Regions from separate parts of the Streptomyces sp. NC-S4 genome, predicted to be linked through region 3. Evidence: predicted binding sites of a transcription regulator. Region 3 holds the regulator's gene; each other region holds the start of a gene.
What was found. Region 3 encodes HrcA, which represses chaperone genes, less so after heat shock. Its sites were predicted from a motif close to TTNGCACTCNGNNNNNCNGAGTGCNAA; they were not measured.
Positions count from the first base shown of each region.

Region 1: a site for HrcA is predicted at 6,149-6,175, ahead of groL (chaperonin GroEL). Genes of this name have one in related genera too.
Region 2: a site for HrcA is predicted at 1,606-1,632, ahead of groES (co-chaperone GroES). Genes of this name have one in related genera too.

Region 1 covers NZ_CM135937.1:3,971,766-3,978,982, forward strand. The annotation lists gene ACXNSR_RS17445 (S8 family peptidase) at 1-18, opposite strand, end outside; gene ACXNSR_RS17450 (protease inhibitor I9 family protein) at 390-776, shown strand; gene ACXNSR_RS17455 (outer membrane protein assembly factor BamB family protein) at 796-2,220, opposite strand; gene ACXNSR_RS17460 (SDR family oxidoreductase) at 2,265-3,005, opposite strand; gene ACXNSR_RS17465 (phosphoribosylanthranilate isomerase) at 3,083-3,682, opposite strand; gene ACXNSR_RS17470 (helix-turn-helix domain-containing protein) at 3,930-4,265, shown strand; gene groL (chaperonin GroEL) at 4,361-5,983, opposite strand; gene ACXNSR_RS17480 (cold-shock protein) at 6,362-6,568, opposite strand; gene ACXNSR_RS17485 (MoaD/ThiS family protein) at 6,955-7,217, opposite strand, start outside.
Region 2 covers NZ_CM135937.1:5,186,859-5,194,075, forward strand. The annotation lists gene ACXNSR_RS23455 (sensor histidine kinase) at 1-193, opposite strand, end outside; gene ACXNSR_RS23460 (response regulator transcription factor) at 186-866, opposite strand; gene ACXNSR_RS23465 (hypothetical protein) at 896-1,519, opposite strand; gene groES (co-chaperone GroES) at 1,776-2,084, shown strand; gene groL (chaperonin GroEL) at 2,195-3,823, shown strand; gene ACXNSR_RS23480 (ester cyclase) at 3,918-4,628, opposite strand; gene ACXNSR_RS23485 (SDR family NAD(P)-dependent oxidoreductase) at 4,725-5,498, opposite strand; gene ACXNSR_RS23490 (MOSC domain-containing protein) at 5,530-6,216, opposite strand; gene ACXNSR_RS23495 (LysR family transcriptional regulator) at 6,306-7,205, shown strand.
Region 3 covers NZ_CM135937.1:3,073,456-3,080,672, reverse strand. The annotation lists gene ACXNSR_RS13495 (Uma2 family endonuclease) at 1-515, shown strand, start outside; gene ACXNSR_RS13490 (DUF3097 domain-containing protein) at 493-1,302, opposite strand; gene ACXNSR_RS13485 (MBL fold metallo-hydrolase) at 1,331-2,056, opposite strand; gene hrcA (heat-inducible transcriptional repressor HrcA) at 2,203-3,219, shown strand; gene dnaJ (molecular chaperone DnaJ) at 3,220-4,359, shown strand; gene ACXNSR_RS13470 (nitronate monooxygenase) at 4,516-5,607, shown strand; gene ACXNSR_RS13465 (16S rRNA (uracil(1498)-N(3))-methyltransferase) at 5,604-6,350, shown strand; gene ACXNSR_RS13460 (histidine triad nucleotide-binding protein) at 6,551-6,910, shown strand; gene ACXNSR_RS13455 (ribonuclease Z) at 6,914-7,217, shown strand, end outside.

The DNA of each region.
Region 1 (7,217 bases), 900 kb from region 3:
GCGGGCGAGCAGGCGCATGGAAGGAGCTCCCTGACGGGGTCGGCGGGAAGGCATGGGGGGAGCCGCCCCCACGGCACCGGGTGCTCCTGCGGGGGCGGCCCCTCTCAGCTCCATCGCTGCCACCTCCGTGCGGCTCGTACCACCGGCTCACCTGGTTGACCGTCCGGCATCCGCGCCGACGCGCCCGGGCGCGCGCACCGCGCGGAAGGGGCTGTCCCGCCGTGCCGCACCGGTCGTGCCCCTACCGGACGGCCGGTGGCCCGCCCCGCAGGATCACCCGTACGGCCCGCCCCCACATCAGGGGGCGCACGGCCGGTGCGCCGCCGCGTGCTCCCGCCACACCCGGGGGCGTCTTTGACCGGCCCCGCCGCCCGTGATGGCCTCGGGGCATGCGCATCCGCCTGAGCCGAGCCCTGCCCCTGGCCGCGGCCGTCGCCGTGCTGGCCGCCCTGGCCGCCGTCGCCGCCCGGCCCGCCGCCGCGGCCACCGCCGCCGACGCGCCGGAACCCGTACCGCACACGGCCCCGGCCGACCACGCCCCGTACATCGTCACCGTGCGGGGGGACGTCGACCCGGCAGAGGTGGCCGAGCGGGTCGGCGCCACCCCGGTGCACATCTACCGCACCGTCCTGCACGGCTTCTCCGCCCGGCTGAGCCCCGAGCAGGCCGAGGCCCTCCGGGAGATGCCGGACGTCGAGTCCGTCGAGGAGGACAGCCGGGCCAGTGGCGACGACTCCTTCGGCCACGGCGGGGGGTGGGGGTTCCCGGGCGTGTGACGTGCGGCCGCGCCGACCGTCACCAGCCGAAGACCGGAGCGGTGTCGAAGACCGGCGGCAGCAGGCCCTTGCGGTCCAGATTGACGAAGGCGTACGAGCCGGGCGGGCCGGGGTAGAACGCGAACCGCTCGCCCAGCGGCAGGTCGCGCAGGACCGTCGGCCGCGCCCGGCGCACGCCGTCGGCCAGACCGCGGTGGGTGAGGTACGTCCACCAGGGGCCGGAGGTCACCACGCCGACCCGGCCCCGGCCGGTCGGGGCCAGCCCGCGGACCTCCTCGCCGTCGGCGCCCGCGTGCCACAGGCGCCGGCCGTCGGTGAGGGAGTAGGCGGACACGCCGGTGCGCTCGCCCTGCTTCACCGCGGTGACCAGCGTGTCCCCGGTCAGCACCGGGGGCGGCTCGGACAGCAGGTCCCCGTCCGGACCCGAGGCGGGTACGGAGCCGCGCACGCGGCCCGTGTCGTCGAGCAGGAGCACCGCGTCGATGCCCCTTTCCGCGGTCTCCGTGACGCGCAGGACCGGCGGGACGGCGGACAGCACCCGCACCTCGCGCAGCCGGCTCGCCGTCGGCAGCGCGGTCTGCCAGGCGCGGGTTCCCGTACGGGCGTCGACGGCCGTGATCCGGGCGCTGTCGCCGCACTCCTCCACGTACAGGGCGTGCCGCTCCGAACCGTCGACCGCCTTCACCGTGCAGTCCGCCGGGACCGGAACCCGCCAGAGCTCCTGGCCGCCGCGCAGGTCGAGGCCGGTCACCGTGTCCCGGTCCGCCACGACGGCGCTCGTCCCCGCCGCGGCCACCAGGGCCCGGCCGGTGTCCCGGGTCCACCGGACCCGGCCCTCGGCCAGGTCCACGGCGACGACCTGCGAGCCGCACGCCCCCACGCTCTCCCCGTACGCGAGGAGGCCGGTGCCCGACGGGCTCGTCCGGCTGAGCGCGCACAGCGGCGTGCGCTCCGGGGCGGGCAGCCGCCAGCCCCTGCGGCCCTCCCCGTCGTAGGCGACGAGGCCGTCGGTGCGGGCCCGTACGAGCATTCCGGGCGCGGGCGCCCAGACGCCGACCGGGGCCGCCGCCGGATGCACCGGCGCCTGCCACCCGGACAGGTCCAGCTGCGGGCCGCGGATCTGCTCGAAGCCCAGCCAGCCGGGCGCCAGCGCGGCCGTCGCCACGCAGGCGGCGATCACCCGGACGCGCACCGGGGCGCGGCCGTGGCCGCGCCTCCCCGGTATGCGCCACAGCAGCCACGCGGCGGCGGCGCACAGCGGGGCGAGGAGCGCGAGGGCGGTCGTGCCGCGCGGGCAGCTGTCGATCCCGCAGATGCGGCCGGGCCCGCTGGTGAGCACCAGCTTCACCAGGAGGACCAGGTACAGGGCCGCCACCGCCGCGAACGCGGCGGCGGCGGCCCGCGCGACGTGTCCCATGAGCCGTACGGGCCGCGGTCGTTCCATGTCCATGATCCCCCTCGGCCGCAGCCTAACCGGGGGCCTTCGGCTCAGAGCGCGGAGCCTCCGGTGGCGTCGACCACGCGCCCGGTCACCCAGCGCGCGGCGTCGGAGGCGAGGAAGCCGACGACGTCCGCGATGTCGTCGGGGCGGCCGACCCGGCCGAGCGCGGAGAGGGAGGCGGCGTGCGCCTCGGCCTCGGCGTTGCCGCGCAGCCAGCCGGCGTTGACGTCGGTGTCGACGATGCCGGGGGCGACCGAGTTCACGGTGATCCCGCGCGCGCCGAGGGCCTTGGCGAGGTTCAAGGTCAGGGTGTCGAGCGCCCCCTTGGTGGCCCCGTAGGCGAGGATCTCGGGCATCGCGATGCGGGCGGCGCCGCTGGAGATGTTGACGATGCGGCCTCCGTCGCGCAGCCGCCCGAGGGCCTCCTGGACGACGAAGAACGGTGCCCGGACGTTCACCGCGAAGACCCGGTCGAAGTCCTCCTCGGTGATCTCGCCCAGCGGAATGGGCAGTCCGATGCCCGCGTTGTTGACGATGATGTCGACCCCGCCCAGCCCCAGTTCGTCGTACGCCGCCCAGAGCGCGGCGGCGGAGCCGGAGCTGCCGAGCTCGGCCCGGAGGGCGAAGGCCCGGCCGCCGTCCTTCGCGATCCGCTCGACGGTCTCGCGGGCGGCCTCCGCGTCGCTCGCGTACGTGAGCACGACCGTGACGCCGTCGGCGGCGAGCCGCTCGGCGATGGCCCGCCCGATGCCCCTGCTGCCGCCCGTGACCAGCGCGTTCTTGCTCATGACGAATCCCCCTAATTTCCTTAACGATCACTACAGAATGAACGTAGCACGACTTCCGTAACGGTCGCTACAAAAAACTAGGCGCGGGCCGCCGCGATGAAGGCCCGGATCAGCGCGGGGTCCTTCACGCCGCGCTCCCGCTCCACCCCGCTGGACACGTCCACGCCCCACGCCCCGGTGGCCGCGAGCGCCTCCCGCACGTTGCCCGGGTTCAGCCCGCCGGCGAGCAGCCAGCGCCCCTCGGGCGCGGTGAAGTCCGCCGCGCCCCAGTTCCACGGCTTGCCGGAACCCGGGTCGGGCGCGTCCAGCAGCAGCAGGTCCTCGCCGTACTCACCACAGCGCTCCACACGCTCGGCGGTGGCCCGCAGCAGGGTCCGGCCCTCGGCGCGCAGCGCCGCGAAGTCCCCGGGCCCCTCCTCGCCGTGCAGCTGCACGCCCCGCACACCGCTCTCCTCGGCGAACCGGCGCACCTCCGCCACGGCCTGACCCCGGAACACCCCGACGGTGAGCACGCCCTCCGGCACCCGAGCGGCGAGCTCCCGCGCGGTGGCGGCGTCCACGGTCCGCGGACTCCCGGGCGCGAAGACGAACCCGACGGCGTCCGCCCCGGCGGCCACGGCCACGTCGACGTCCTGCGCGGTCCTGAGCCCGCAGATCTTGACGAAGAGATCGCTCATGCGACCAGTCAACCAAACCCGCCGCACCCACGGGTGGCACGTCCCACAAGCCGGGCACGGCCGCCCCGCCGTCGCCAGCCTGGGACGAGGCACGCACCCACGGCACAACAGCCGCCCGGCTCCTGAACACCGTCGAGGAGATGGACACGCCGAAAGGCTTCAAGGCCGGTCTCCGCGAGCCGCTGCACGTCCCGGAGCCGTTCGGCTTCGACGTCGACGCCACCGGCCCGGACGGAAGGAGCCCGTCGTGAACCACACCCGCTGGAAGCTGACCCGTGAGAAGACAGCCGCACAGGGGTATGCCGAGTCGGCCGAGGTGCGGGCGGAACGAGCCGAGATCCGGCTGGCCATGGCCTTCGCCAAGGCCGTCTACGAGCGGCGCAAGGCGCTGGGTCTGTCCCAGGCCCAGTTGGCCGAGCGGGCCGGGCTCACGCAGGCGAAGGCCTCCCGGGTGGAAGGCGCCGACGCGGTGCCCACGCTGCCACTGCTGCGCCGCCTCGCACACGCCTTGGACGCGGGTCTGACCATCGCCCTCGACGAGGACCGCGAAGAGGTCACCTTCACCGCTCACCCCGCCGCCTGAGGGCTCGGCCGGGAAACGCCCGAGGGCGGCACCCCCGTGGGGGTGCCGCCCTCGTTCGAGAACAGCCGATCAACCGTGGCCGGAGCCGGGGTCGATCAGAAGTCCATGTCACCGCCCGGCATGCCGCCGCCCGCGGGGGCACCGGCCTTCTCGGGCTTGTCGGCGATGACGGCCTCGGTCGTCAGGAACAGCGCGGCGATCGACGCGGCGTTCTGCAGCGCGGAGCGCGTGACCTTCGCCGGGTCGATGATGCCCTCGGCGATCATGTCGACGTACTCGCCGGACGCGGCGTTCAGGCCGTGACCGATCGGCAGGTTGCGCACCTTCTCGACGACGACGCCACCCTCGAGACCACCGTTGACGGCGATCTGCTTGAGCGGGGCCTCCAGGGCGAGCTTCACGGCGTTGGCGCCGGTCGCCTCGTCACCCTCGAGCTCCAGCTTCTCGAAGACCGCGGAGGCCTGCAGCAGGGCCACGCCACCACCGGCGACGATGCCCTCCTCGACGGCCGCCTTCGCGTTGCGAACGGCGTCCTCGATGCGGTGCTTGCGCTCCTTGAGCTCGACCTCGGTCGCGGCACCGGCCTTGATGACGGCCACGCCGCCGGCCAGCTTCGCGAGGCGCTCCTGGAGCTTCTCGCGGTCGTAGTCCGAGTCGGAGTTCTCGATCTCGGCACGGATCTGGTTCACGCGACCGGCGACCTGGTCGCTGTCACCGGCACCGTCGACGATGGTGGTCTCGTCCTTGGTGATGACGACCTTGCGGGCGCGGCCGAGCAGGTCGAGACCGGCGTTCTCCAGCTTGAGGCCGACCTCCTCGGAGATGACCGTGCCGCCCGTGAGGATGGCGATGTCACCGAGCATGGCCTTGCGGCGGTCACCGAAGCCCGGGGCCTTGACGGCGACGGACTTGAAGGTGCCACGGATCTTGTTGACGACCAGGGTGGAGAGCGCCTCGCCCTCGACGTCCTCGGCGATGATCAGCAGCGGCTTGCCGGACTGCATGACCTTCTCCAGGAGCGGCAGCAGGTCCTTGACCGAGCCGATCTTGGAGTTGACGATCAGGATGTACGGGTCGTCGAGAGCCGACTCCATACGCTCCATGTCGGTGGCGAAGTACGCCGAGATGTAGCCCTTGTCGAAGCGCATGCCCTCGGTGAGCTCCAGCTCCAGACCGAAGGTCTGGGACTCCTCGACGGTGATGACGCCTTCCTTGCCGACCTTGTCCATGGCCTCGGCGATGAGCTCGCCGATCTGGGTGTCGGCGGCGGAGATGGAGGCCGTGGAAGCGATCTGCTCCTTGGTCTCGACATCCTTCGCCTGGGCGAGCAGGGCGGCGGAGACGGCCTCGACGGCCTTCTCGATACCGCGCTTGAGGGCCATCGGGTTGGCACCGGCGGCCACGTTGCGCAGACCCTCGCGGACGAGCGCCTGGGCCAGGACGGTGGCGGTGGTCGTACCGTCGCCGGCGACGTCGTCCGTCTTCTTGGCGACTTCCTTGACCAGCTCGGCGCCGATCTTCTCGTACGGGTCCTCGAGCTCGATCTCCTTGGCGATGGAGACACCATCGTTGGTGATCGTGGGGGCGCCCCACTTCTTCTCAAGGACGACGTTGCGACCCTTGGGGCCAAGGGTGACCTTGACGGCGTCGGCGAGCTGGTTCATCCCACGCTCGAGGCCGCGGCGGGCCTCCTCGTCGAACGCAATGATCTTGGCCATCTGAAGTGGTCCTCCCGGACAGCGGTGGATTGCTCCTGGACCGCGCCCGCGCCCGCGACGGACGGCCTGCGTGCCCGGCGGTTCCTTCCCGCCGGACCCTGCGGGCCTCACCGACCCGGTCCTCGTTCAGTAGCACTCTCAACCGGAGAGTGCTAACGCCAATGATTAGCACTCGACCCCCGAGAGTGCAAGCGGCTTCGAAGAAGCCCCAAAGAGGGGTGGCGGTCGGGTGACGGGTGGGCGCAAGCGGCTTGAGGTGTTGCCCTGCTACTACCGGGCACACCACGAGGGGCCCCATCCCGTGTCCAGGATGTGGGCCCCTCGTGGTGTTCCAGGTCTTCGCTGAAGACTGTGCGTCGGTGGTCGATCGCTCCAGGACTAGCCGAGTGCGAGCTTGACCATGTCCGCCTGCGGACCCTTCTGGCCCTGCGAGATCTCGAACTCGACCCGCTGACCCTCTTCAAGGGTGCGGTACCCGTCCATCTGGATGGCGCTGTAGTGGACGAACACATCCGCACCACCGTCGACCGCGATGAAGCCGTAGCCCTTCTCCGCGTTGAACCACTTGACGGTGCCCTGAGCCATGCCTAACTCCCCTATTACTGGCCCTTGCGCAGGAACGCACTTCACGATCCCGGGTCAGAACTTGCGTCGGAACGCGTCGACCGAGGCTGAATGTATCTGCGCGGATGCGGTCTGCAACAGGTCATTCCGATGAGAATTCTGGACACCGAGAAACGTTGAAATAGAGTGAAAAGTTGCCATACTCCAGGGCAACTCGGGCCTGACATATCTCGCCAAAGCCCCATACCGCACCCGCACATTGGCCCGATGTCGACCCTCAGGCGGCCCGTTCATATGCGGCGGGCAAAAACAGCGGAGGGGACTTCCCCAACCCTACCGTGCCCAATCAAGCAGAATTGCCCCCTCCGCTTTTGCGGAGGGGGCAATTTCGGTTTAGGTCCGGATGCTCAGCAACCGCCGGCGACGGCCGGGATGATCGAGACGCCGGCGCCGTCCGGCGTCGCCGCCTGCAGCCCGCCCTCGAAACGCACGTCGTCGTCGTTCACGTAGACGTTCACGAAGCGGCGCAGCTTGCCCTGGTCGTCCAGGACGCGCGCGGCGATGCCCGGGTGGTTCTGCTCCAGGGACGCGATGACCTCGGCGAGGGTCGCGCCTTCGGCCGGGACCTCGGCGACGCCGCCGGTGTAGGTGCGCAGGATGGTGGGGATGC
Region 2 (7,217 bases), 2.1 Mb from region 3:
GTCCGCCGGCCGGCAGGGTCCGGCTGTCGAGCTGGGCGGCGACCTTGCGGGCGGCGAGCTCGGCGCGGCCGGTGGTGTTGTCGAGGAGGTTGGCCCGCAGCAGGGCGTGCAGCCACAGCCCGCCGCCGGCGAGGACGGCGGCCATCGCGAGCGCTGCGGCCGCGGCGGTGCGCGCCCGGATGCCGCTAACCACCGTCGGGGGCCATCCGGTAGCCGGTCCCGTGGACGGTGCGGATCGAGCGGCGGCCGAAGGGGGCGTCGATCTTCTTGCGCACCAAGGAGACGTACACCTCCACGATGTTCGGGTCGATGCCGTGCGGGGTGTCCCAGACCTCGTCCAGGATGTCCTGCTTGGCGACGGCGCGGCCGGGCTGTTCCATCAGGCAGGCGAGGACGCCCAGTTCGCGGGCGGTCAGCTCGATGTCGCTGCCGCCGCGGCGGCAGCGGCGGCCCTGCGGGTCCAGGACGAGGTCGCCGGCCTGCAGGGTGCCGCGGTCGGGGGTGCCGGCGCGGCGGGCCAGTGCCCGGATCCGGGCGGCCAGGACCACGAAGGAGAACGGCTTGGTGAGGTAGTCGTCGGCGCCGGAGTCCAGGCCCTCGGCCTCGTCGTACTCGCCGTCGCGGGCGGTGAGCATCAGGACCGGGGTGGTGTCGCCGTGGGCGCGCATGCGTGTGCAGATCGCGTGGCCGCCGGGACCCGGGAGCATCAGGTCGAGGAGGACGACGTCGTACGGGCCGCCGGCGAGGGCCAGGTCGAGCCCGCGGTGGCCGTCGTGGGCGACCTCGACGTCGTGCCCGTCGGCGCAGAGGCCGCGCCGCAGGGATTCGGCGAGGCCTTCTTCGTCTTCGACCACGAGGATGCGCACGGCTCAAGCGTCACATATCGGTGGAACCTTCAGCTGTGGCGCTTCGGTGTCGTGCCGGCGGGCGGCTGCGACCCCGCGGCCGCCGAGGAGACGGCGGAGGGATCGGCGACGGGATCGGCGGCGGCTTCTGCGGCGATTTCTCCGGCGGTTTCGGCGGACGGGATCCTGACCGGCCCGAAATTCGGCGGGAGGTCGGCGGCGGCGGGCCATGCCCGGCGTGTCCGCCGCCGCTCGGCGGCGTCGCGGACGGCCGCAGTCAGCGCCCACGCGGGGAACGCGAAGGCGGTCAGGCCCAGCCCCATGCCCGCCAGCGAGTTCGCCACCCCCGGCCGCACCGCCGCATCGGCCGACGGGCCGCTGACCAGGGTGGCCACGGGCTCCTCCGGCGGACTGTCGAAGAAGCCCTCGGCCTTGACCGGGTGGATCGTGAACGAGCCGTCGGAGGCGGTGAAGTAGCCCTTGCACTCCCACTGCGACTCGCCCTCGGAATCCTCTCCCCAGGTGCAGTGTTCGGCGGTGAAGGAGCCCTCCACGCCCGTCAGTTGGGTCACGAGCCGCGGTACGGCGAACGAGAACGCGTAGATCCCGCACGCGATGCCGATGAGGATGGGGATGGCGTGCTGCACGTCCACACCCGAGCTCTTCCTGGTCATGGAGGGGACAGTAGCGATTCCGAACGCGCGTGCGCCCTGGTTTTCGGGGTTCCGGGCCCGGCCCGCGCAACGCCGGGGGGCGGGAATTGGCACTCCGCTTGACCGAGTGCTAATCGCCGGAATAGTCTCGCACCTGGCACTCGCCCCGGGTGAGTGCCAACACAGCGACAGGCAGGTCCGGCACCCGCGACGACGGATCGACCTGGTCGCCACCTCAGACAGTTAACCCCGGATCTCCGAAGGGGGAGGTCGGATCGTGACGACCGCCAGCTCCAAGGTTGCCATCAAGCCGCTTGAGGACCGCATTGTGGTCCAGCCGCTCGACGCCGAGCAGACCACGGCCTCCGGCCTGGTCATCCCGGACACCGCGAAGGAGAAGCCCCAGGAGGGCGTCGTCCTCGCGGTGGGCCCGGGTCGCTTCGAGGACGGCCAGCGTCTCCCGCTGGACGTCACCGTCGGCGACATCGTGCTGTACAGCAAGTACGGCGGCACCGAAGTGAAGTACAGCGGCGAGGAGTACCTCGTCCTCTCGGCTCGCGACGTGCTCGCGATCGTCGAGAAGTAATTCGCTTCAAGAAGTTTGCTTGAGCTGCGCCCCTGGTCACCCCGCTGATTGCCGGGCGGCGAGGGGCGCGGTTCGTTAAACCTAGTTTTCGAGAGGGCTGAACCGCTCCCATGGCGAAGATCCTGAAGTTCGACGAGGACGCCCGTCGCGCCCTCGAGCGCGGCGTCAACAAGCTTGCCGACACGGTCAAGGTGACGATCGGCCCCAAGGGCCGCAACGTCGTCATCGACAAGAAGTTCGGCGCCCCCACCATCACCAACGACGGTGTCACCATCGCCCGCGAGGTCGAGCTGGACGACCCGTACGAGAACCTGGGCGCGCAGCTCGTGAAGGAGGTGGCGACCAAGACCAACGACATCGCGGGTGACGGCACCACCACCGCCACCGTGCTGGCCCAGGCGCTGGTCCGCGAGGGTCTGCGCAACGTCGCCGCGGGTGCTTCTCCGGCCGCCCTGAAGAAGGGCATCGACGCCGCGGTCAAGGCCGTGTCCGAGGAGCTCCTCGCGACCGCCCGCCCGATCGAGGACAAGTCCGACATCGCCGCCGTGGCCGCGCTCTCCGCGCAGGACCAGCAGGTCGGCGAGCTCATCGCCGAGGCGATGGACAAGGTCGGCAAGGACGGTGTCATCACCGTCGAGGAGTCCAACACCTTCGGCCTGGAGCTGGAGTTCACCGAGGGCATGGCCTTCGACAAGGGCTACCTCTCGCCGTACATGGTCTCCGACCAGGAGCGTATGGAGGCCGTCCTCGACGACCCGTACATCCTGATCAACCAGGGCAAGATCTCCTCGATCCAGGACCTGCTGCCGCTGCTGGAGAAGGTCATCCAGGCCGGCGCCTCCAAGCCGCTGCTGATCATCGCCGAGGACGTCGAGGGCGAGGCGCTCTCCACCCTCGTCGTCAACAAGATCCGCGGCACCTTCAACGCGGTGGCCGTCAAGGCCCCCGGCTTCGGTGACCGCCGCAAGGCGATGCTCCAGGACATGGCCACCCTCACCGGTGCCACCGTCATCGCCGAGGAGGTCGGCCTCAAGCTCGACCAGGCCGGTCTGGACGTACTGGGCACCGCGCGCCGCGTGACCATCTCGAAGGACGACACCACCATCGTCGACGGTGGCGGCAGCTCCGACGAGGTCCTCGGCCGCGTCAACCAGATCAAGGCCGAGATCGAGTCGACCGACTCGGACTGGGACCGCGAGAAGCTGCAGGAGCGTCTGGCGAAGCTCGCCGGCGGCGTCTGCGTCATCAAGGTCGGCGCCGCCACCGAGGTGGAGCTCAAGGAGAAGAAGCACCGTCTCGAGGACGCCATCTCGGCGACCCGCGCCGCGGTCGAGGAGGGCATCGTCTCCGGCGGTGGCTCCGCGCTCGTCCACGCCGTGAAGGTCCTCGAGGGCAACCTCGGCCTGTCGGGCGACGAGGCCACCGGTGCCGCGGTCGTGCGCCGCGCCGCCGTCGAGCCGCTGCGCTGGATCGCCGAGAACGCCGGTCTCGAGGGCTACGTCATCACCTCGAAGGTGGCGGAGCTGGAGAAGGGCAACGGCTTCAACGCCGCCACCGGCGAGTACGGCGACCTGGTCAAGGCCGGCGTCATCGACCCGGTGAAGGTCACCCGTTCCGCGCTGGAGAACGCCGCCTCCATCGCCTCCCTGCTGCTCACGACCGAGACCCTGGTCGTCGAGAAGCCGGCGGAGGACGAGGGCGACGCCGGTCACGGCCACGGTCACGGCCACAGCCACTGATCGCGCGCACCACGCCGGGAAGGCCCCGCTCCGCAGCCGCGGAGCGGGGCCTTCCCGTTTGCCTTCCCGCCGGTGGGGCCTCAGGAGTGGGGTGTCAGGTTCCGTAGGGGGAACCCGTTCCGCCCATCTGCTGCTGCAGGGCGCCGGGGTTGTAGTGCCACCAACCCTCGATGATCTCGCCCTCCAGGCACCGGAACGTGGTGCTCCCGGACATCTCGTACGTCTTCCCGGTCGGTGCGACTCCCATGAACGAGCCCTTGTGGGTGCCGCGCCACTTCCACACCGTCGTGACCATGTCGCCCTCGGCCAGCTGGGCCGTCGGCTCGAAGGACATGTCGAAGGCCGCGCGCCACGTCTCCATGTCCGACCGCATGGCCTCGCGCCCGATGACGGTGGACTCCGCCCTGCTCGCGTCGTGGTCGATGTAGTTCGTCGCGAAGCATTCGTCGAGGACGCTCATGTTCCCCGCCATGGCCGCTTCTTCGAACACCCGGTTGGCGAGCTGCTTGTTGAGGTGCTCGTCGCGGACCACGTCGAGGTTCATGAACTTCGGCATGCCTTCGCAGAGCGCCACCATCTCCTTGAACATCCGGTCCGTCTCGGGGAGGTTGGAGTTCTTCATGGCCTCCTCGTACGAGGCGAACTCCACCATGTCCACGTAGTGGTTCCGGGCTTCGCGGTCCTGGCCGATCATCGTGTGCGTGGCGGTGCGCCTGCCGCTGCTCTGCTCCGCCCAGCGGTCGATGAGCGCGTTCATCTCGTCGAACCGCGTCGTCTCGTAATCGATCACTTGTACGAATGTCATCGCGTCGCCTCCCGCGCTGGATGGGACAGGTCCAGTTTAGGGAGATTTCACCCGGTTGGCTGCTTGTGATGGGGCCCCTCGGGGCGCCCTCCAGGGCTACTGCGGGCCGTACTTGCGGCCCGTGCGCGAGGACATCCCGCCCAGCAGTCCGCGCGGCGTCAGCTTCACCACGCCCATCAGCGCCTTGTACCGCGGGTCCGGGATCGACACCGTCTTCCCGCGGGCCAGGTCGGCCAGGGCCGCGGCCACCAGCTTGTCGGCGTCCAGCCACATCCAGCCGGGGATGTTGTCCGTGCCCATGCCGGCCCGCTGGTGGAACTCCGTGCGGACGAAGCCGGGGCACAGTGCCATCAGCCGCACCCCGGATCCGCCCAGGTCGCGCGCCGCGCCCTGGGTGAACTGCACGACCCAGGCCTTGCTGGCCCCGTACGTGCCCCGCGGTACGAAGGCGGCCACCGAGGCCACGTTGATCACGCCGCCGCGGCCGCGCGAGCGCATCGACTCCGTGGCCGCCGAGGTCAGCCGCAGTACCGCCTCGATGTGCACCTTCAGCATGGTCAGCTCGTCGGCCATGGAGACTTCGAGGTAGCGGCCCTTGTTGCCGAAGCCCGCGTTGTTGACCAGCAGGTCCACCGGGTGGGTGCGGTCGCCCAGGCGCTGCTCGACCGCCGCGATGCCCTCGTCCGTGGAGAGGTCGGCGGCCAGTACCTCGGCCTCGATGCCGTGCCGGTCGTGCAGCTCCGTGGCCTGCTCGCCGAGCCGCTTCGTATCGCGTGCCACCAGCACCAGATTGTGTCCCTGGGCGGCCAGCCGCCGGGCGAAGGCGGCGCCGATGCCCGCCGTGGATCCCGTAATCAACGCAGTCGTCATAGGCGCAACCTAGCTTCCCCGCATGGCGGCGCTACCTCGCCCCGGCCCCCGCCCCGTACTTCTCCACGTACAGGCGAACCCGCTCGTGGGCCTCCGGCTCCATCGCGTCGCCCGCGGCCAGGGTGAGCGGCAGCAGCGCCCGTTCGGTGGTGAAGGCGCGGAACCACAGCTGCACCGTGACGTCGTGGTCCGGCCGGTGGATGATCCGGATCGGGTCGCCGGGGGAGACCGAACCCTCCTCGATCACCCGGAGGTACGCGCCCGGCCGGGCCTCCTGGGTGAAGCGCTTGACCCAGCCGGCCTCGCCCATGGCTCCCTGGAAGGTCCGGCACGGGATGCGGGCCGAGGCCACTTCGAGGACGAGGTCCGCGCCGACCCGCCAGCGCTCGCCGATCCGCGCCGTGTTCAGGTCGATGCCGGAGGTGGTGAGGTTCTCGCCGAAGAGCCCGCCGGGCAGCTCGCGGCCCAGGAGGTGCTCCCACAGGTCCAGGTCCTCGCGGGCGTACGCGTAGACGGCCTGGTGGTCGCCGCCGTGGTGGCGCCGGTCGCAGACGGCGTCACCCTCCAGGCCGCTGCCGAGGCCGGTTGCCCTGGGGCCCGGGGCGACGACGCGGACCGGCCCGGGGACGGGACGCTTGCCGATGCCCGTCACCCCGCCCTCCGCGTCCGTGTAGTCGGCGGCCGTGGCGCGGCCGAGGTTCACAGAGATCAATTGCATGGGGCCCATGGGACCACGCTAACCCCGGCCGACCCAAAGCCACTCCGGGATATTCGCTCGGAAATCAAAGTAGGGCTTATGCTCGAAGGGTGATAGAAGCACGCCATCTCCGGGTTCTGCGCGCCGTCGCCGGGACCGGGTCCTTCTCCGCCGCCGCCCGCGAGCTCGGTTGCACCCAGCCCGCCGTCTCCCAGCAGATGAAGGCGCTGGAGCAGTCGGCCGGCACCCCGCTGCTCATCCGCACCGGCCGCGAGATGCGGCTGACCCAGGCGGGCGAGGCCCTGGTCCGGCATGCCGCGGGGATCCTGGCCGGGCTGACCGCCGCCGAGGAGGAGGTCGCGGCCATCGCGGGGCTGCGCGCGGGCCGGGTCCGGCTCGTGTCCTTCCCCAGCGGCAGCTCCACGCTGGTGCCGACCGCGCTCGCGGCGATGCGGGCCGAGCACCCCGGGACCCGTATCTCGCTGGTCGAGGCGGAGCCGCCGCGTTCGGTGGAGATGCTGCGCGAGGGCGACTGCGACGTGGCGCTGGCCTTCCGCTACGGCGGGGCGGACCATTCCGCCGCGGAGTGGGACGACCTCGTGGTGCGGCCGCTGCTCACCGACCGGCTCGTCGGGCTGGTCCCGGAGGGGCACCGGCTGGCCGGGGCGGAGCGCGTGGGCATGGCGGAGCTGGCGGACGAACCCTGGATCGCGGGCTGTCCGCGGTGCCGACGCCATCTGGTGGACGTGTGCGAGGGCGCGGGGTTCACCCCGCGCATCGACTTCGCCACCGACGACTACCCGGCGGTGGTCGGCCTGGTCGGCGCGGGGCTGGGCGTGGCGGTGCTGCCGGAGCTCGCGGTGGAGTCCGTACGGGCCAAGGGCGTGAGCGCGGTGGCGGTGGAGCCGGCCGTCGAGCGGGAGGTCGTGGCGCTCACCCTGCCCGACCTGGCCCGGGTGCCGGCCGTGGCCGCGACCCTGGCCGAGCTGGAGCGGGCGGCCGCTCGCTGACCACCGGCGGCC
Region 3 (7,217 bases):
TCAAGGCGGAGCTCCTCAGGGGGGACATCGTGATGATGGCCGGGCCCGATTGGGTCCACAACCTGATCGTCCTGCATGTGCAGAAGCAGATTCCGCTCGCCGGGTGGTATCCGGTGCAGACGCAGGGCATCGCGATCCCCGGGGAGTCCTCCGAGCCGCAGCCGGATCTCGTGGTCGTCGAGCACGGTGCTTTCGACGGTCCGGGCAGGCTGGTGCCCGCCCCGGCCGTCACCTTGCTGGTCGAGGTCGTCTCCAAGAACAGCGCGAACGCCGACTACGGGATCAAGCGCTCGATGTACGCGGCCGGACGGGTCCCCGCGTATCTGATCATCGATCCGTTCGAGGCGGAGTGCCTGCTCCTGACCGAACCGGCCAGGGCAGGCGAGGACGCCGACTACACGGTCGAACGAAGGGTGAAGTTCGGCGAGCCCGTCCCTCTGGACGTCCTGGGCATCAAACTGGACACCGGCGAATTCGGCACCCTCCCGAAGTTCAAGCGGTACCACCGACCGTGACGAAGTCGATCAGCTCCTCCACCCGGCCCAGGAGGGTCGGCTCCAGGTCCTTGTAGGACGTCACGCGGGACAGGATGTGCTGCCAGGCGGCGCCCGTGTTCTGCGGCCAGCCCAGGGCCCGGCAGATGCCCGTCTTCCAGTCCTGGCCGGGCGGGACCACCGGCCACGCGGGGATGCCCAGGGCGGACGGCTTCACCGCCTGCCAGACGTCCACGTACGGATGGCCCACGACCAGGACGTCCGGCGAGGTCACCGCCGCCGCGATGCGGGACTCCTTCGAGCCCGGGACGAGGTGGTCCACCAGGACGCCCAGGCGGGCGTCCGGGGCCGGTGCGAAGTCGGCGACGACGGCCGGGAGGTCGTCGATGCCCTCCAGGTACTCCACCACCACGCCCTCGATCCGCAGGTCGTCACCCCAGACCCGCTCCACCAGCTCCGCGTCGTGCCGGCCCTCGACGTAGATCCGGCCCGCCCGCGCCACCCGCGCCCGCGCCCCGGGCACCGCCAGCGAGCCCGAGGCCGTCCGGAGCGGCCCGGCGGGCCTGCGCGCGGGGCGGACCAGGGTGACCGCCTCGCCGTCCAGCAGGAAGGCGCGCGGCTCCATCGGGAACACCCGCCGCTTGCCGAAGCGGTCCTCCAGGGTCACCGTGCCCGCCTCGCAGGCCACCACCGCACCGCAGAAGTCCGTACCGGCCACCTCGACCACCAGATCGGGATCCGCCGCCACCTCCGGCACGGCCTTGGGTCGCTTCCACTGCGGGGTCAGGTCGGGGGAGTACTCGCGCATCCGGCCGACAGTAGGAGAGCCGCCCGCGTCACGCCTCCGACACGCCGAAACGGGCCGCCAGTGTGGCGCGTTGCGCACGGACGAAGTCCGCCCCGACCACCGCTCCGTGACCCGGTACGTACAGTGCGTCGTCCCCGCCCAGCGACAGCAGCCGGTCCAGGGCGGCGGGCCACTGCCCGGGAATGGCGTCCGGGCCCGCCATGGGCTCGCCCGACTCCTCGACCAGGTCCCCGCAGAAGACCACCTCGCGCTCGCCCGGCACGAAGACGGCCAGGTCGTGCCCGGTGTGCCCGGGCCCCACATTGGCCAGCAGCACCTGTACGCCGCCCAGTTCCAGCGTCCACTCGCCCGACACCGAATGCCGGGGCAGCACCATCCGGTCCACCGCCTCGGCCGCCTCCGCCTCCGCGAGCCCCTGCCGGACCGCGTCCTCGCGCAGCTCCTCGCGCTCCGCCACCAGCAGCGAGTCCAGCCCGACCGCCCCGAACACCTCGGCCCCCGGGAAGGCGGCTCCGCCCAGGACATGATCGAAATGGCCGTGCGTGAATGCGATATGGGTCACGTGCCGGCCCGTCAGCCGCTCCGCCTCGGCCCGCACCTGCGCGCCCTCGCGCAGGGACGACCCGGGGTCGATCAGGAGGACCGAATCCTCGCCCACCACCAGCCCCACGGTGCAGTCCCACACCGGCAGCCGCCGCCGGCCGACCCGTCCGGTCAGCCGTTCCCAGCCCGTCTCTTCCCAACGCACGTCCATGCGGCGACGCTACCCTGGCGGGCCTCCCTTGCCAGGGGCTTACCGCCCGGCCGTACACTGAGCGGGGGCTCTCTGGCACTCGAACGATCAGAGTGCCAACGAACACGGCAGAACACGGCAACGGACCACAGCTGGAGGTGTGCGCGATGCTCAGCGAACGCAGACTCGAAGTGCTGCGCGCCATCGTCCAGGACTACGTCGGGACGGAGGAGCCGGTCGGCTCCAAGGCGCTCACGGAGCGGCACCGGCTCGGCGTCTCGCCCGCCACCGTGCGCAACGACATGGCCGTGCTGGAGGAGGAGGGCTACATCGCCCAGCCCCACACCAGCGCCGGCCGGATCCCCACCGACAAGGGCTACCGGCTCTTCGTCGACAAGCTGGCGGGGGTCAAGCCGCTGTCGTCGCCCGAGCGCCGGGCCATCCAGAACTTCCTCGACGGCGCCGTCGACCTCGACGACGTGGTCGGCCGCACGGTGCGGCTGCTCGCGCAGCTCACCCGGCAGGTCGCCGTCGTCCAGTACCCGAGCCTGACCCGGTCGACCGTCCGGCACGTGGAGCTGCTCTCGCTCGCTCCCGCGCGCCTGATGCTCGTACTGATCACGGACACCGGGCGGGTCGAGCAGCGGCTCATCGACTGCCCGAGCCCCTTCGGGGAGACCTCGCTGGCGGACCTGCGGGCCCGGCTCAACAGCCGGGTCGTCGGGCGCCGCTTCACCGATGTGCCCCCGCTCGTCCAGGACCTCCCCGAATCCTTCGAGGCCGAGGACCGCGGCACGGTCTCCACCGTGCTCGCGACACTCCTCGAAACCCTGGTCGAGGAAGCCGAAGAGCGGCTGATGATCGGCGGTACCGCCAATCTCACCCGCTTCGGACACGATTTTCCCCTGACGATCAGGCCGGTGCTCGAAGCACTCGAGGAGCAGGTCGTGCTCCTCAAGCTGCTGGGCGAGGCCAACGAGTCGGGAATGGCCGTACGGATCGGGCACGAGAACGCCTACGAGGGACTGAACTCCACGTCGGTCGTCTCGGTCGGTTACGGTTCGGGCGGCGAAACAGTCGCCAAACTCGGCGTGGTCGGACCGACCCGCATGGACTACCCCGGAACGATGGGAGCGGTACGCGCAGTGGCACGTTACGTCGGACAGATCCTGGCGGAGTCGTAAGTGGCCACGGACTACTACGCCGTTCTCGGCGTGCGCCGCGACGCATCGCAGGACGAGATCAAGAAGGCCTTCCGGCGCCTCGCGCGTGAACTCCACCCGGACGTGAATCCGGATCCGAAGACGCAGGAGCGCTTCAAGGAGATCAACGCGGCCTACGAGGTGCTGTCGGACCCGCAGAAGAAGCAGGTCTACGACCTCGGTGGCGACCCGCTGTCCTCCTCGGGCGGTGGCGGCGGAGCGGGCGGCTTCGGAGCGGGTGGCTTCGGCAACTTCTCCGACATCATGGACGCCTTCTTCGGCCAGGCCTCGCAGCGCGGCCCGCGCTCGCGCACCCGGCGCGGCCAGGACGCGATGATCCGCCTGGACCTGGAGCTGGACGAGGCGGCCTTCGGGACGACCAAGGACATCCAGGTCGACACGGCCGTCGTCTGCAACACCTGCTCCGGCGAGGGCGCCGCTCCCGGCACCTCGGCGCAGACCTGCGACATGTGCCGCGGCCGCGGTGAGGTCTCGCAGGTCACCCGGTCCTTCCTGGGCCAGGTCATGACCTCGCGCCCCTGCCCGCAGTGCCAGGGCTTCGGCACCGTGGTCCCGACCCCGTGCCACGAGTGCGCGGGCGACGGCCGGGTCCGCTCCCGCCGCAGCCTCACGGTCAAGATCCCGGCGGGTGTCGAGAACGGCACCCGGATCCAGCTCGCGGGCGAGGGCGAGGTCGGCCCCGGCGGCGGCCCCGCCGGCGACCTGTACGTGGAGATCCACGAGCTGGCGCACCCGACCTTCCAGCGGCGCGGGGACGACCTGCACTGCACGGTCACCATCCCGATGACGGCGGCCGCGCTGGGCACCAAGTGCCCGCTGGAGACGCTGGACGGGCTGGAGGAGATCGACATCCGGCCCGGCACCGGGTCCGGACAGGCGATCCCGCTGCACGGGCGCGGCGTCACCCACCTGCGCGGTGGCGGACGCGGCGACCTGATCGTGCACGTCGAGGTCACCACCCCGGGCAAGCTCGACGCCCAGCAGGAGGACCTGCTCCGCCAGCTGGCGAAGCTGCGCGGCGAGGAGCGGCCCATGGGTCAGTTCGCGCCGGGTCAGCAGGGTCTCTTCAGCCGCCTGAAGGACGCTTTCAACGGTCGCTGACCGACCGCGATCCACCGTCACGAGCCCGGCCTGGGGATTCCCGGGCCGGGCTCGTCGCGTGGGCCCGGCGACGGCCGGACGCCGACCGGGAAGCGGACTATGCCAGGCGAATGCCACGGTTCGGCCCCATGCGCCGGACGTGGCACGATGCAGTCCATGTCCTCGGCACCGAACGGTCTCTCCCCGTACCCGATCGTGCAGGCTCCCATGGCGGGCGGCGCCTCCTGTCCCGTGCTCGCCGCCGCCGTGTGCGAGGCGGGCGGGCTGGGCTTCCTGGCCGGCGGCTACAAGACCGCCGAAGGGATGTACGAGGAGATCAAGCAGGTGCGCGCGCTGACCCGGCGCCGGTTCGGCGTCAACCTCTTCATGCCGCAGACCGGTTACGTCGATCCGGCCGCCGTGGAGGCCTACCGGGGCCAGCTGGCCGGCGAGGCGAGCTGGTACGAGATCTCGCTCGCCGAGGAGGACATCATCGGCACCAGCGACGACGGCTACGACGCCAAGCTCGCCATCCTCCTCGAAGACCCGGTCCCGGTGGTCTCGTTCACCTTCGGCTGTCCCGCCTTCGCGGCCCTCGCGGCCCTGCGCAAGGCCGGTACGTACACCGTCGTCACGGTGACCTCCGCCGAGGAGGCCCGCAGCGCCCAGCACGCCGGGGCGGACGCCGTCTGCGTCCAGGGCACCGAGGCCGGCGGCCACCAGGGCACCCACCGGGACGACCCGCAGATCGACGGCACGGCGGCCGTGGGCCTCCTCGCGCTGGTGGCGCAGGTACGGGAGGCGGTGGCGCTCCCGATCATCGCGGCGGGCGGGGTCATGCGGGGCGCGCAGATCGCGGCCCTGCTGGCGGCGGGCGCGGAGTCGGCGCAGCTCGGGACGGCCTTCCTGGCCTGCCCGGAATCGGGGGCGGACCCGGTCCACAAGAAGGCCCTGACGGACCCGCTGTTCGTCCGCACCGAGCTGACCCGGGCCTTCTCCGGGCGGCCGGCGCGGGGGCTGGTGAACCGCTTCGTGCGCGAGCACGGGCCGTACGCCCCGGCCGCCTACCCGCAGGTCCACCACCTGACCTCGGGGCTGCGCAAGGCCGCCGCCGCGGCCGGGGACCCGCAGGGTATGGCCCTGTGGGCGGGCCAGGGGCACCGGCTGGCGCGACCGCTGCCGGCGGGGGAGCTGGTGGAGGTGCTGGCGGCCGAACTGGCCCAGGCACAGAGCACGTTGAATGCAATGCAGATGAGGAGTGCGTCATGACCGCCCCGGTGTTCGTGGTGGAAGAGGTCCCCGCGGGGCCGGAGTTCGTCCTGGACGGCCCGGAGGGCCGCCACGCGGTCTCCGTGAAACGGCTGAACCCGGGCGAGGACGTGGTCCTCACGGACGGGCGCGGCCACTGGGCGGAGGGCGTGGTCAAGGCCGCCGAGGGCAAGGACCGGCTGGTCGTCACGGACCTGCACACCGTCGCGGAGGAGCCGGAGCCGGAGGTCCGGATCACGGTGGTCCAGGCCCTGCCCAAGGGGGACCGCGGCGAGCTGGCCGTCGAGACGATGACCGAGACCGGCGTGGACGCGATCGTGCCCTGGCAGGCCTCGCGCTGCATCACGCAGTGGCGCGGCGACCGCGGGGCCAAGTCCCTGGCCAAGTGGCGGGCCACGGCCCGGGAGGCGGGCAAGCAGTCCCGCCGGGTGCGCTTCCCGGAGGTGGCCGAGGCCATGTCCACCAAGCAGGTGGCGGCGCTGCTGGCCGGCGCCGACCTGGCGATGGTGCTCCACGAGGACCGCGACACCCCCTCCGGGGCGCTCGCCACGGCCGAGCTCCCGAAGGCCGGCTCCGTCGTGCTGGTGGTCGGCCCGGAGGGCGGTGTCTCCCCGGAGGAACTGGCCGTCTTCGCCGCAGCGGGTGCCCACCCCTACCGCCTGGGCCGCTCCGTCCTGCGGACCTCCACGGCAGGGACGGCGGCCACGGCGGTGCTGCTGGCCCGCACGGGCCGCTGGTCCTGACGGGTCCGCCGGTCCTGACGGGGCGCTCCTGACGTCCGGCCGGTCCTGACGGGGCGCTCCGGCTCCCGGGCCGGCCGTGCCGGGACCGATCGGCCCGTCCGGCCCGGGGGCTCCGGCCCGTCCGGCCGAAATGCCCGCCCGCGGCGGGCGTCCGGCTGGATACGATGCCCGGACCGATCAACGTCACGGGAGGCGAAGCAATGGCCGGGGAACCGCAGGCCGACTGCCTGTTCTGCAAGATCGTCGCGGGGCAGATCCCCGCGACCGTGGTACGGGAGACCGAGACCACGGTCGCCTTCCGGGACATCAACCCGCAGGCGCCCACGCACGTGCTCGTCATTCCGAAGGTGCACTACGCCGACGCGGCCTCCCTCGTGGCGGCCGAGCCGGGTGTAGCCGCCGACATACTGCGCGAGGCCGGCCAGGTCGCCCTCGACGAGAAGATCGTCGAACACGGCTACCGGGTCGTGTTCAACACCGGCTCCGGCGCCGGGCAGACCGTCTTCCACGCCCACGCGCACGTCCTCGGCGGCCGCGGCCTCCAGTGGCCCCCCGGATAGCACGTGTCCGTACGAGAGTTCGTGGTGCTGGGCACGGCCAGCCAGGTGCCCACCCGCCACCGCAACCACAACGGCTACCTGCTGCGCTGGGACGGCGAGGGCATCCTGTTCGACCCGGGCGAGGGCACCCAGCGCCAGATGCTGCGCGCCGGGGTGGCCGCGCACGACATCAACCGGATCTGCATCACCCACTTCCACGGTGACCACAGCCTCGGCCTGGCCGGGGTGATCCAGCGGATCAACCTCGACCAGGTCCCGCACCCCGTCACCGCGCACTACCCGGCCTCGGGGCAGAAGTTCTTCGACC